DNA from 2 places in the Streptomyces sp. 840.1 genome. Region 1 is predicted to be linked to the other one. Evidence: riboswitches for the same ligand, from Rfam matches in the RefSeq annotation. Region 1 holds a riboswitch; the other holds the start of a gene.

Region 1 (4,390 bases):
CTCGGCGTCTTCATCTTCTTCTTCCTGGCCGTCACGGTCGTCGGCTTCATGGCCGCCCGGTGGCGCAAGGCGGAGAACGAGGCCAGCCTCGACGAATGGGGCCTGGGCGGACGGTCCTTCGGCACCTGGGTCACCTGGTTCCTGCTCGGCGGCGACCTCTACACCGCGTACACCTTCGTGGCCGTACCGGCGGCGATCTACGCGGCCGGCGCGGCCGGCTTCTTCGCGGTGCCCTACACCATCCTTGTGTACCCGCTGATCTTCACCTTCCTGCCGCGCCTGTGGTCGGTCTCGCACAAGCACGGCTACGTCACCACCTCGGACTTCGTCCGGGGCCGGTTCGGCTCCAAGGGACTCTCGCTGGCCGTCGCGGTCACCGGCATCCTCGCCACCATGCCGTACATCGCGCTCCAGCTCGTCGGCATCCAGGCGGTGCTCGACGTGATGGGCGTCGGCGGCGGCGAGGACACCAACTGGTTCGTCAAGGACCTGCCGCTGCTGATCGCGTTCGCGGTGCTCGCCGCGTACACCTACTCCTCGGGCCTGCGCGCGCCCGCGCTGATCGCCTTCGTCAAGGACGGGCTGATCTACCTGGTCATCGCCGTGGCGATCATCTACATCCCGATCAAGCTCGGCGGCTTCGACGACATCTTCGCTGCCGCGCAGGAGAAGTTCGCCGGACCGCCGGGCGGCAAGCCGACCGGTGCGCTCGCGCCCGGCGTGGACGGCCAGTGGGGTTACGCCACGCTCGCGTTGGGCTCGGCGCTGGCGCTGTTCATGTACCCGCACTCCATCACGGCGACGCTCTCCAGCCGCAGCCGCAACGTGATCCGCCGCAACACCACGATCCTGCCGCTCTACTCGCTGATGCTGGGCCTGCTCGCGCTGCTCGGCTTCATGGCGATCGCCGCCGGGGTCAAGGTGGACAACGGCCAGCTGGCGATCCCGCAGCTGTTCGAGGACATGTTCCCCGACTGGTTCGCGGGGGTGGCGTTCGCCGCCATCGGCATCGGTGCCCTGGTCCCCGCGGCGATCATGTCGATCGCGGCGGCGAACCTGTTCACCCGGAACATCTACAAGGACTTCCTGAAGCCCGACGCGACCCCCGCCCAGGAGACCAGGGTCTCCAAGCTGGTGTCGCTGCTGGTGAAGGTCGGCGCGCTCGCCTTCGTCCTCACCATGGACAAGACGGTCGCGATCAACTTCCAGCTGCTCGGCGGGATCTGGATCCTCCAGACGATGCCGGCCCTGGTCGGCGGCCTGTTCACCCGGTGGTTCCACCGCTGGGCGCTGCTCGCGGGCTGGGCGGTCGGCATGGTCTACGGGACGGCTGCCGCCTACGGGGTCGCCAGCCCCACCCAGGCGCACTTCGGCGGCTCGTCCAAGGAGATCCCGGGCATCGGCGAGATCGGCTACATCGGCCTGACGGCGTTCGTGCTGAACGTCGTGGTGACCGTCGTCCTCACCTTCGTCCTGAACGCCGTGAAGGCGCCTGCGGGGATCGACGAGACCTCTCCCGCCGACTACACCGCCGACGCGGGCGACCCGGGCGTGAAGACGGAGCTCCCGCCGGCCACGGCCGGTGCGCCCGGCGGTCACTGACCGGGGCCCCCACGGGCCGCCGCACCCCAGCACGTATGGGGTACGGCGGCCCGTTCGCACGTCCGGGGGAAATCCCCGTGCCGGCGCCGCCCGCGGGTGCGGCAGACTTCCGTGCATGGACATAACCATCAGGCCGGTCGAGCCCGCCGAGTACGCCGCCCTCGGCGAGATCACCGCCGAGGCCTATCTCGGGGACGGGCTGCTGGACTTCGGCGCCGACGATCCGTATCTGGTGCAACTGCGCGACGTCCCCAGGCGGGCCGCCGAGGCCGAGGTGCTTGTCGCGGCGGACGCGCGGGGCCACGTCCTCGGCGGGGTCACCTACGCGCCTCCGGGCAATCGCTGGGCCGATATCGCGGCGCCCGACGAGGCCGAGTTCCGGATGCTCGCGGTCTCCCGCGAGGCCCGCGGCGCCGGGGCGGGCGAGGCGCTCGTACGGGCCTGTATCGACCGCGCACGGGCCACCCCGGGGGTCACCGGCATCGTCCTGTCGACGCAGCCGGCGATGCGCGGCGCCCATAGGATCTACGGGCGCCTCGGCTTCGTCCGGACCCCCGAGAAGGACTGGTATCCCATCGAAGGGCTCTCGCTGCTGACGTACCGCCTGGAGTTCCCGGCGGTCTCTTGATCGGTCACGCGACACAACATGTGGGGGCTGCCTCATCCGGCGGCCCCCACATGTATGCTCATGCTCGCTGTCGCCGCAGGGAAATCCGGTGCGAATCCGGAACTGTCCCGCAACGGTGTATTCGGTGTGCTTTTGTGCACCCCCGAGTCCGAGGACCTGCCGACAGCGCATCCGGCTCGACCGAACCGGATGCCCAGACGTCCGGGCCTCGTGGATGGGCCGGTGGACGCCGTACGACGTGCTGCCCCGACCGGGGCCCCGCTCCGTCCGGCTGCCCCGTTCCTCCGCCGGCCCAGAGCCGAGCGAGGGAGAGCACCACGTGACCATCGCGCCAGCCGATCCGGTTTCAGCGGCCGAATCAACGGGACCCACGAGCGACGGACCGGGCACCGCACTTCTGCGGACCCTCACCGCCCTCACCGCGGACCTGCCCGACACCGACCCCGGACGCGTCGCCGGCGCCGCGCTGCGCGGCCGCAACGCCCGGTCGGACGAGGCCGAGCTGCGCTCGCTGGCCACCGAGGCCGCCGCGGGCCTGATCTCCGAGGACCCCGCCTACTCCCGGCTCGCCGCCCGCCTCCTCACCCGCACCATCGCGGACGAGGCGGCCGGACAGGGCGCGACGTCCTTCTCCGCCTCCGTCGCGGCCGGCCACCGCGAGGGCCTGATCGCGGACCGCACCGCCGAGTTCGTGACGCTGCACGCGGCCGCTCTCGACGCGCTGGTCGACCAGGCCCTCACCGACGGCGCCGACGACCGGTTCGGCTACTTCGGGCTGCGCACCCTGCACAGCCGCTACCTGCTGCGCCACCCGATCACCCGCCAGGTCGTCGAGACCCCGCAGCACTTCATGCTGCGGGTGGCCGCCGGGCTCGCGGAGGACGACTCCGAGCGCGCCCTGGACGAGGTCGCGGCCCTGTACCGGCTGATGAGCCGGCTGGACTACCTGCCCTCCTCGCCCACGCTCTTCAACTCCGGCACCCGGCACCCGCAGATGTCCTCCTGCTACCTGCTGGATTCGCCGCTGGACGAGCTGGACTCGATCTACGACCGCTACCACCAGGTGGCGCGGCTGTCGAAGCACGCGGGCGGCATCGGCCTCTCGTACTCCCGCATCCGGGCCCGCGGTTCACTGATCCGGGGCACCAACGGGCACTCCAACGGCATCGTGCCGTTCCTCAAGACGCTCGACGCCTCCGTCGCCGCGGTCAACCAGGGCGGCCGGCGCAAGGGCGCCGCCGCGGTCTACCTGGAGACCTGGCACGCGGACATCGAGGAGTTCCTGGAGCTGCGCGACAACACGGGCGAGGACCAGCGGCGCACGCACAACCTGAACCTGGCGCACTGGATCCCGGACGAGTTCATGCGCCGGGTCGACGCGGACTCCGCCTGGTCGCTGTTCTCCCCGGCCGACGTGCCCGAGCTGGTCGACCTGTGGGGCGACGCGTTCGACGCCGCCTACCGCGCGGCCGAGGCCAAGGGCCTGGCCCGCAAGACGATGCCGGCCCGTGAGCTGTACGGCCGGATGATGCGGACCCTCGCCCAGACCGGCCAGGGCTGGATGACGTTCAAGGACGCCTCCAACCGGACCGCGAACCAGACCGCCGAGCCGGGCCGCGTCGTGCACTCCTCGAACCTGTGCACCGAGATCCTCGAAGTCACCGACGACGGCGAGACGGCCGTCTGCAACCTGGGTTCGGTCAACCTCGGCGCGTTCGTCGAGGGCGGCGCGATCGACTGGGAGCGCCTCGACGCCACCGTGCGCACCGCCGTGACCTTCCTGGACCGGGTCGTCGACATCAACTTCTACCCGACCGAGCAGGCCGGCCGGTCCAACGCCCGCTGGCGGCCGGTGGGGCTGGGCGCGATGGGTCTCCAGGACGTCTTCTTCCAGCTGCGGCTGCCCTTCGACTCCCCCGAGGCCCGCGCGCTCTCCACGAAGATCTCCGAGCGGATCATGCTCGCCGCCTACGAGGCGTCCTGCGATCTCGCGGAGCGCTCCGGCCCGCTGCCCGCCTGGTCCGAGACGCGTGCCGCCCGCGGCGTGCTGCACCCGGACCACTACGCCACCGAGCTGAACTGGCCGGAGCGCTGGGACGCGCTGCGCGCCCGGGTCGCGAAGACCGGCATGCGCAACTCTCTGCTCCTGGCCATCGCGCC
Region 2 (4,390 bases), 4.6 Mb from region 1:
ACGGCAGCGGCAAGTCCAGCCTGCTGCGCGCCGTCTACCGGATACTGCGGCCGGCAGCCGGAACGGTCCGCGTCGACGGCGAAGACGCCTGGTCACTGCCACCGCGCCAACTGGCACGCACCCTGGCCGCAGTGGTGCAGGACGCTCCCTCCGGCCTCGATCTGAGCGTGCGTGAGGTCGTCGCGATGGGCCGCGCCCCGCACAAGCGACTGCTGTCGGGCGACACGACGCAGGACGCCGCGCTGATCGAGGCGGCACTCACCTCGGTCGACGCCGTCCCCCTGGCCGACCGCGCCTTCGACCGGCTCTCCGGCGGCGAGCGCCAACGGGTTCTGATCGCCCGTGCTCTGGCCCAGGAGCCGTCGCTGCTCGTCCTGGACGAACCGACCAACCACCTGGACATCCGGCACCAGTTGGAGATCCTGACCGTACTGCGCAGACTGCCCGCGACGGTCCTCGTCGCCCTGCACGACCTCAACCTGGCCGCGTACTACTGCGATCGCCTGTTCGTTCTGTGCGACGGCGGTGTCGTCGCTTCCGGAGCGCCGCACGAGGTACTCACTCCGCGCCTGCTCGCGGAGGTCTACGAGGTGACCGCCGAGGTCGCGGTGCATCCTCGCACGGGCCGTCCCCAGGTGACGTTCCTGCCGGCGGACGCACCTGTGCCCGACGCGAACCGGTGACCGGGCGCCCTCGGTCAGCTGGACGCCGGTACCGGGGTACGAGCCGGCCTGCGGCGGCGGATCCGGGACGCCGGACTCACCGCGACGCGGGCTGCCTGCGTCGCGGTGAGCAGATCCCGGACGCGTTCGGAAACGGGCGGGCCGGGCCCCGACGGCCTGCTCCGCTCCGCTCCGCTCCGGTCACCGGGCCAGGCAGCAGTCACCGCACTTCGAGCCGTTCAGGGCCCGGTAGTACAGACAGCAGCTCCGCCGCCGGAACGTCAGCTCGGGGCCGGTGACCTCACCCGTGCCCAGCAGCCGCCCCGTCTGGAGGAGTTCCCTCGTCAGCCCGGTCAGCGGTGCCCGCAGGCCGGGCCGGGACCTCAGCAGCTGCGCCGCCGAACCGACCAGCGCGGAAGCCGAGTTGCCCGCGAGCAGGCGGGGAGCCACCTTCACCGGAAGACCCCGCTCGACACCCTCCAGGACGCCGTCCGCCTGAGCGCGGACGGCATCGGCGAGCGACGACGTCGACTGCGGAGCACGGCTGCCCCGGGGCTCGGCCAGCCGCAGCGTCGGACTGTCACCGGCCCACTCCACGGTGGCCGTCTCCGGCACGATCCCGTGCAACAGCGCGCAGGCGAGAACCGGTGACCACAGGCGTGCCGCGAGCCCGAGATGGGCGATGGAGACTCCGACGCGGGCCTCGGCGGTGTCGTAGCGTTCATTGACAGTCCTGGCCCGCGCGGCGAACCCTTCCCCGGTGAGCCCTCCTTCACCGGACCCGGGCCCCTGGGCCGTGTCCAGGTCGAAGAATCCGCCCATCCGCGCCACGTCGCGCAGCGCCCCGACGACCTCGTGGGCCGGTACCGCGTCCGCCGCGCCCCAACCGTTGGTCATGAGATCGCCGTCCCGACGCGGCGCGGCGGGTCGATCAGATAGAGGTCGAGGATCCCGGGACGGTCCGCGACACCCGGCCCGCCGGCCCGCACCCAGTCCGCTATGTCCTCGGTGGCATCGGGGTCGTTGACCAGGCCGAGCCAGACCGGCCGGGCCCCTGCCGCCCGTCCGACGGCCGAGGGCTGTACGACGATGACGTTGGCCTGCTCGCAGAGGTCCAGGCACTCGGATGTCCGCACCGGGGCGATCTCCCGCAACCGCGCGGTCTGCGCGGCGTGATCGCCCCGCACCTTGGCCGTGCCGCAGCAGCAGTCGCGGCACACCACCACCCGGCAGGGGACCGCCCGGTCCGGCGTCGGCGCGTTCTTGTCGGCGGGCCGCTCAGGCATGCCGCATCCTCCCTCTAGCCGGGGAGTTCCGCCCCGGGGTCATTCGAGGAGGCGACAGCGTGAGTCTCCTGGCTCTCGGGTCCGTGCTCGTCCCGGCCTTCCCGCCCTCGCGGGGCAGTGGCGCGTCGGGATCCGCTCGCCGATCACAGTGGCGGTACCGCACCGGATTCCCACCGGTTTCCTCGGGCCGCCGTCGCCCATGTCCGCCGCCCATCATGTCACCCGCCCCACGGCGACGGGAGCCCGGCCGGACGGCGTACCGGGACACCGTCGTGTCCGGCCACCGGGCGGCATCAGGCGCGCCGTGACCTCGCCAGTGCCAGGGCGTCTGTGACTTCCCGGACCACGCGCTCCGCGTCCTCGGGACTGTTGACCACGTCGGTGTCGTTCATGTCGACCACGAGGACGTCACTGGCGCGGTAGTGCTCGCGCACCCAGTCGTCGTACCCCGACCACAGCGTCCGGTAGTACCCGACGAGACTCCGGTCCTGTTCGAAGTCGCGTCCCCGCAGCCCGATGCGGTGCAGAACCGTCTCGAAGTCCGCCCGCAGGTACACCATGAGATCGGGTGCCTTGCGGTAGGGCAGGCCGTCGATCTCGCGCATCATCTCCGCGAGCAGCCCCTCGTACACCCGCATCTCCAGGGAACTGATCCTGCCGAGGTCGTGGTTGACCTTGGCGAAGTACCAGTCCTCGTAGATGGAGCGGTCGAGAACGTTGTCGTCCTGCTTGTACGCGTCCTTGATCGCGGCGAAACGCGTCTGCAGGAAGTAGAGCTGGAGGAGGAAGGGGTACCGCCTCGCCTCTATCTCTTCGGGGCCGGCCGTGTAGAAGAGCGGCAGGATCGGATTGTCCTCCACGCTCTCGTAGAAGACCTTGCTCCCAAGTTCCTTGGCGATCAGTTCGGCGACACTCGTCTTGCCGATCCCGATCATGCCGCCGACGCAGATCACTGCCATACCTCAATCTTTCCGGGAGCTGCCCATGCCGGAGGGAGTGCACAGGGTGCGGAGCGTGATGCCGGCCCCGTCGATGCTCGCTGCCCGACAGGGGACGGCGGGAAGAGGCCCCTGGCACGCCATCGGAACGAGCCTCGCGAGCACCGCTTCAGTGTCTGGATATCGCCCGCAACGCGGACACCGTACCTGGCGCGCACAAGCGAAACGGCAGGTGAGTCCTCCTTCTTCACCGGCTCCAGAATCGCCACGCACTCCACATGGTGCGTCATCGGAAGCACGTCACCCGGGTGAACTCAGAGAAAACCCCAGGTCAGGTCCGTCTCGTCTCCGTCTTGGGGCCACCATGCGCTGGGAGCGTCAAACGAGCGTCACGGCGGACGCCCAGTGATCCCAGCAAGGAGTGCACCAGATGCCGTCCCCGTGGTCAGGTTCAGGCTTCGATGCTCACACGAGGGAAGCATTGATCCTTATCAGCGTCGATCGTTTGGGACACCCCATGCAGGCGGCACCTCGCTCAGGAAGCGGATGACGTACTCCCCGCTGACTTCGTTCCAGCCACCGGAAGTACGTACTCACCGGCGAGACGCGCCCAGTGCAGCGGGAGAGGCCGGGCGAGCGGTGGATAATCGTCGTGGTAGCGCAGCTGGTGCGTGAGCGTCGCCCACTCCGCCGGCCAGTCGGGCGGGTCACCCGCACGCCCCGAATCCGTCAGCGCCTTCTCCGACAGACAGCCGAGCACGGTGATCTCCAGTTGCCCGGGGTTCCACGCGGTCTTCCCGGGCGCTGTCCGGCCCTGTGCCGTGGGCACCAGCTTCATGAGCCCCTTCGGCAGTTTCACCACCGTGTGCGGCTTCGAGGCCGTACTCGCGAAGACACGGCCCTCCGTATCCGCCGTCCCCCACACACCCTCGGCGAAGCCGACCCCGTCCTCGGTATCGTGGGCGTACCACTCCGCCACCTCACCCCGGGCGTTAGCGTCCCGTACGAGCAGCACCCGCAGGTCGTGGCCGTAGAGCGTGTGCCGCTGGGCGGGTTCGGCCCCGAAGCCGAGCGTGTCGCGGTCCAGTGCACCGTTGCGCAGGCCAGGCCAGCACTGGCGCAGATTACCGGCGTCCGCCAGCAGCAGCGTCGGGCGGTCGCGGAGCTGGAAGAGCAGTGCCCGGATCTGCCGCTCGGTCTCCCGCTGCCTGTCCTGCTCCACGCCCGGGCGGGCAGCGGGCCGGGATCCTCCCGGGGCTGCCGAGTCCTCGACGAGCTTCCCCGTGCCGGTCTCCTTCCCGCCACTCGCCGCCGGTTCCCGTGCCTGGGAGAGCAGCAGCAACAGCTTCGGATACGGCACCCATTCGGCTCGTTCTGCGTCCCACCCCTCGATGACGCCCGGTCCGTCCCCGAGGCGCACCCGCACCGCCACCAGCCGGTGGACGGGGCATCGCGTGGGCCCCTTCCTGGTGTGGCGTACGAGCCAGAGCGCCGCGTACTGAAG

The links. Region 1 has a riboswitch for cobalamin ahead of EDD93_RS02795 (ribonucleoside-diphosphate reductase subunit alpha). Riboswitches for the same ligand answer to the same signal wherever they lie in the genome.
Region 2: linked by a shared signal. The riboswitch ahead of EDD93_RS24200 ((2Fe-2S) ferredoxin domain-containing protein) and the one ahead of EDD93_RS02795 (ribonucleoside-diphosphate reductase subunit alpha) in region 1 are both predicted to bind cobalamin.

Annotation. Positions count from the first base shown of each region.
Region 1 covers NZ_RJUU01000001.1:633,398-637,787, forward strand. The annotation lists gene mctP (monocarboxylate uptake permease MctP) at 1-1,602, shown strand, start outside; gene EDD93_RS02790 (GNAT family N-acetyltransferase) at 1,718-2,230, shown strand; cobalamin riboswitch at 2,251-2,409, shown strand; gene EDD93_RS02795 (ribonucleoside-diphosphate reductase subunit alpha) at 2,550-4,390, shown strand, end outside.
Region 2 covers NZ_RJUU01000001.1:5,279,942-5,284,331, reverse strand. The annotation lists gene EDD93_RS24210 (ABC transporter ATP-binding protein) at 1-683, shown strand, start outside; gene EDD93_RS24205 ((2Fe-2S)-binding protein) at 864-1,559, opposite strand; gene EDD93_RS24200 ((2Fe-2S) ferredoxin domain-containing protein) at 1,556-1,948, opposite strand; cobalamin riboswitch at 2,010-2,132, opposite strand; gene EDD93_RS24195 (deoxynucleoside kinase) at 2,242-2,907, opposite strand; gene EDD93_RS24190 (pPIWI_RE module domain-containing protein) at 3,422-4,390, opposite strand, start outside.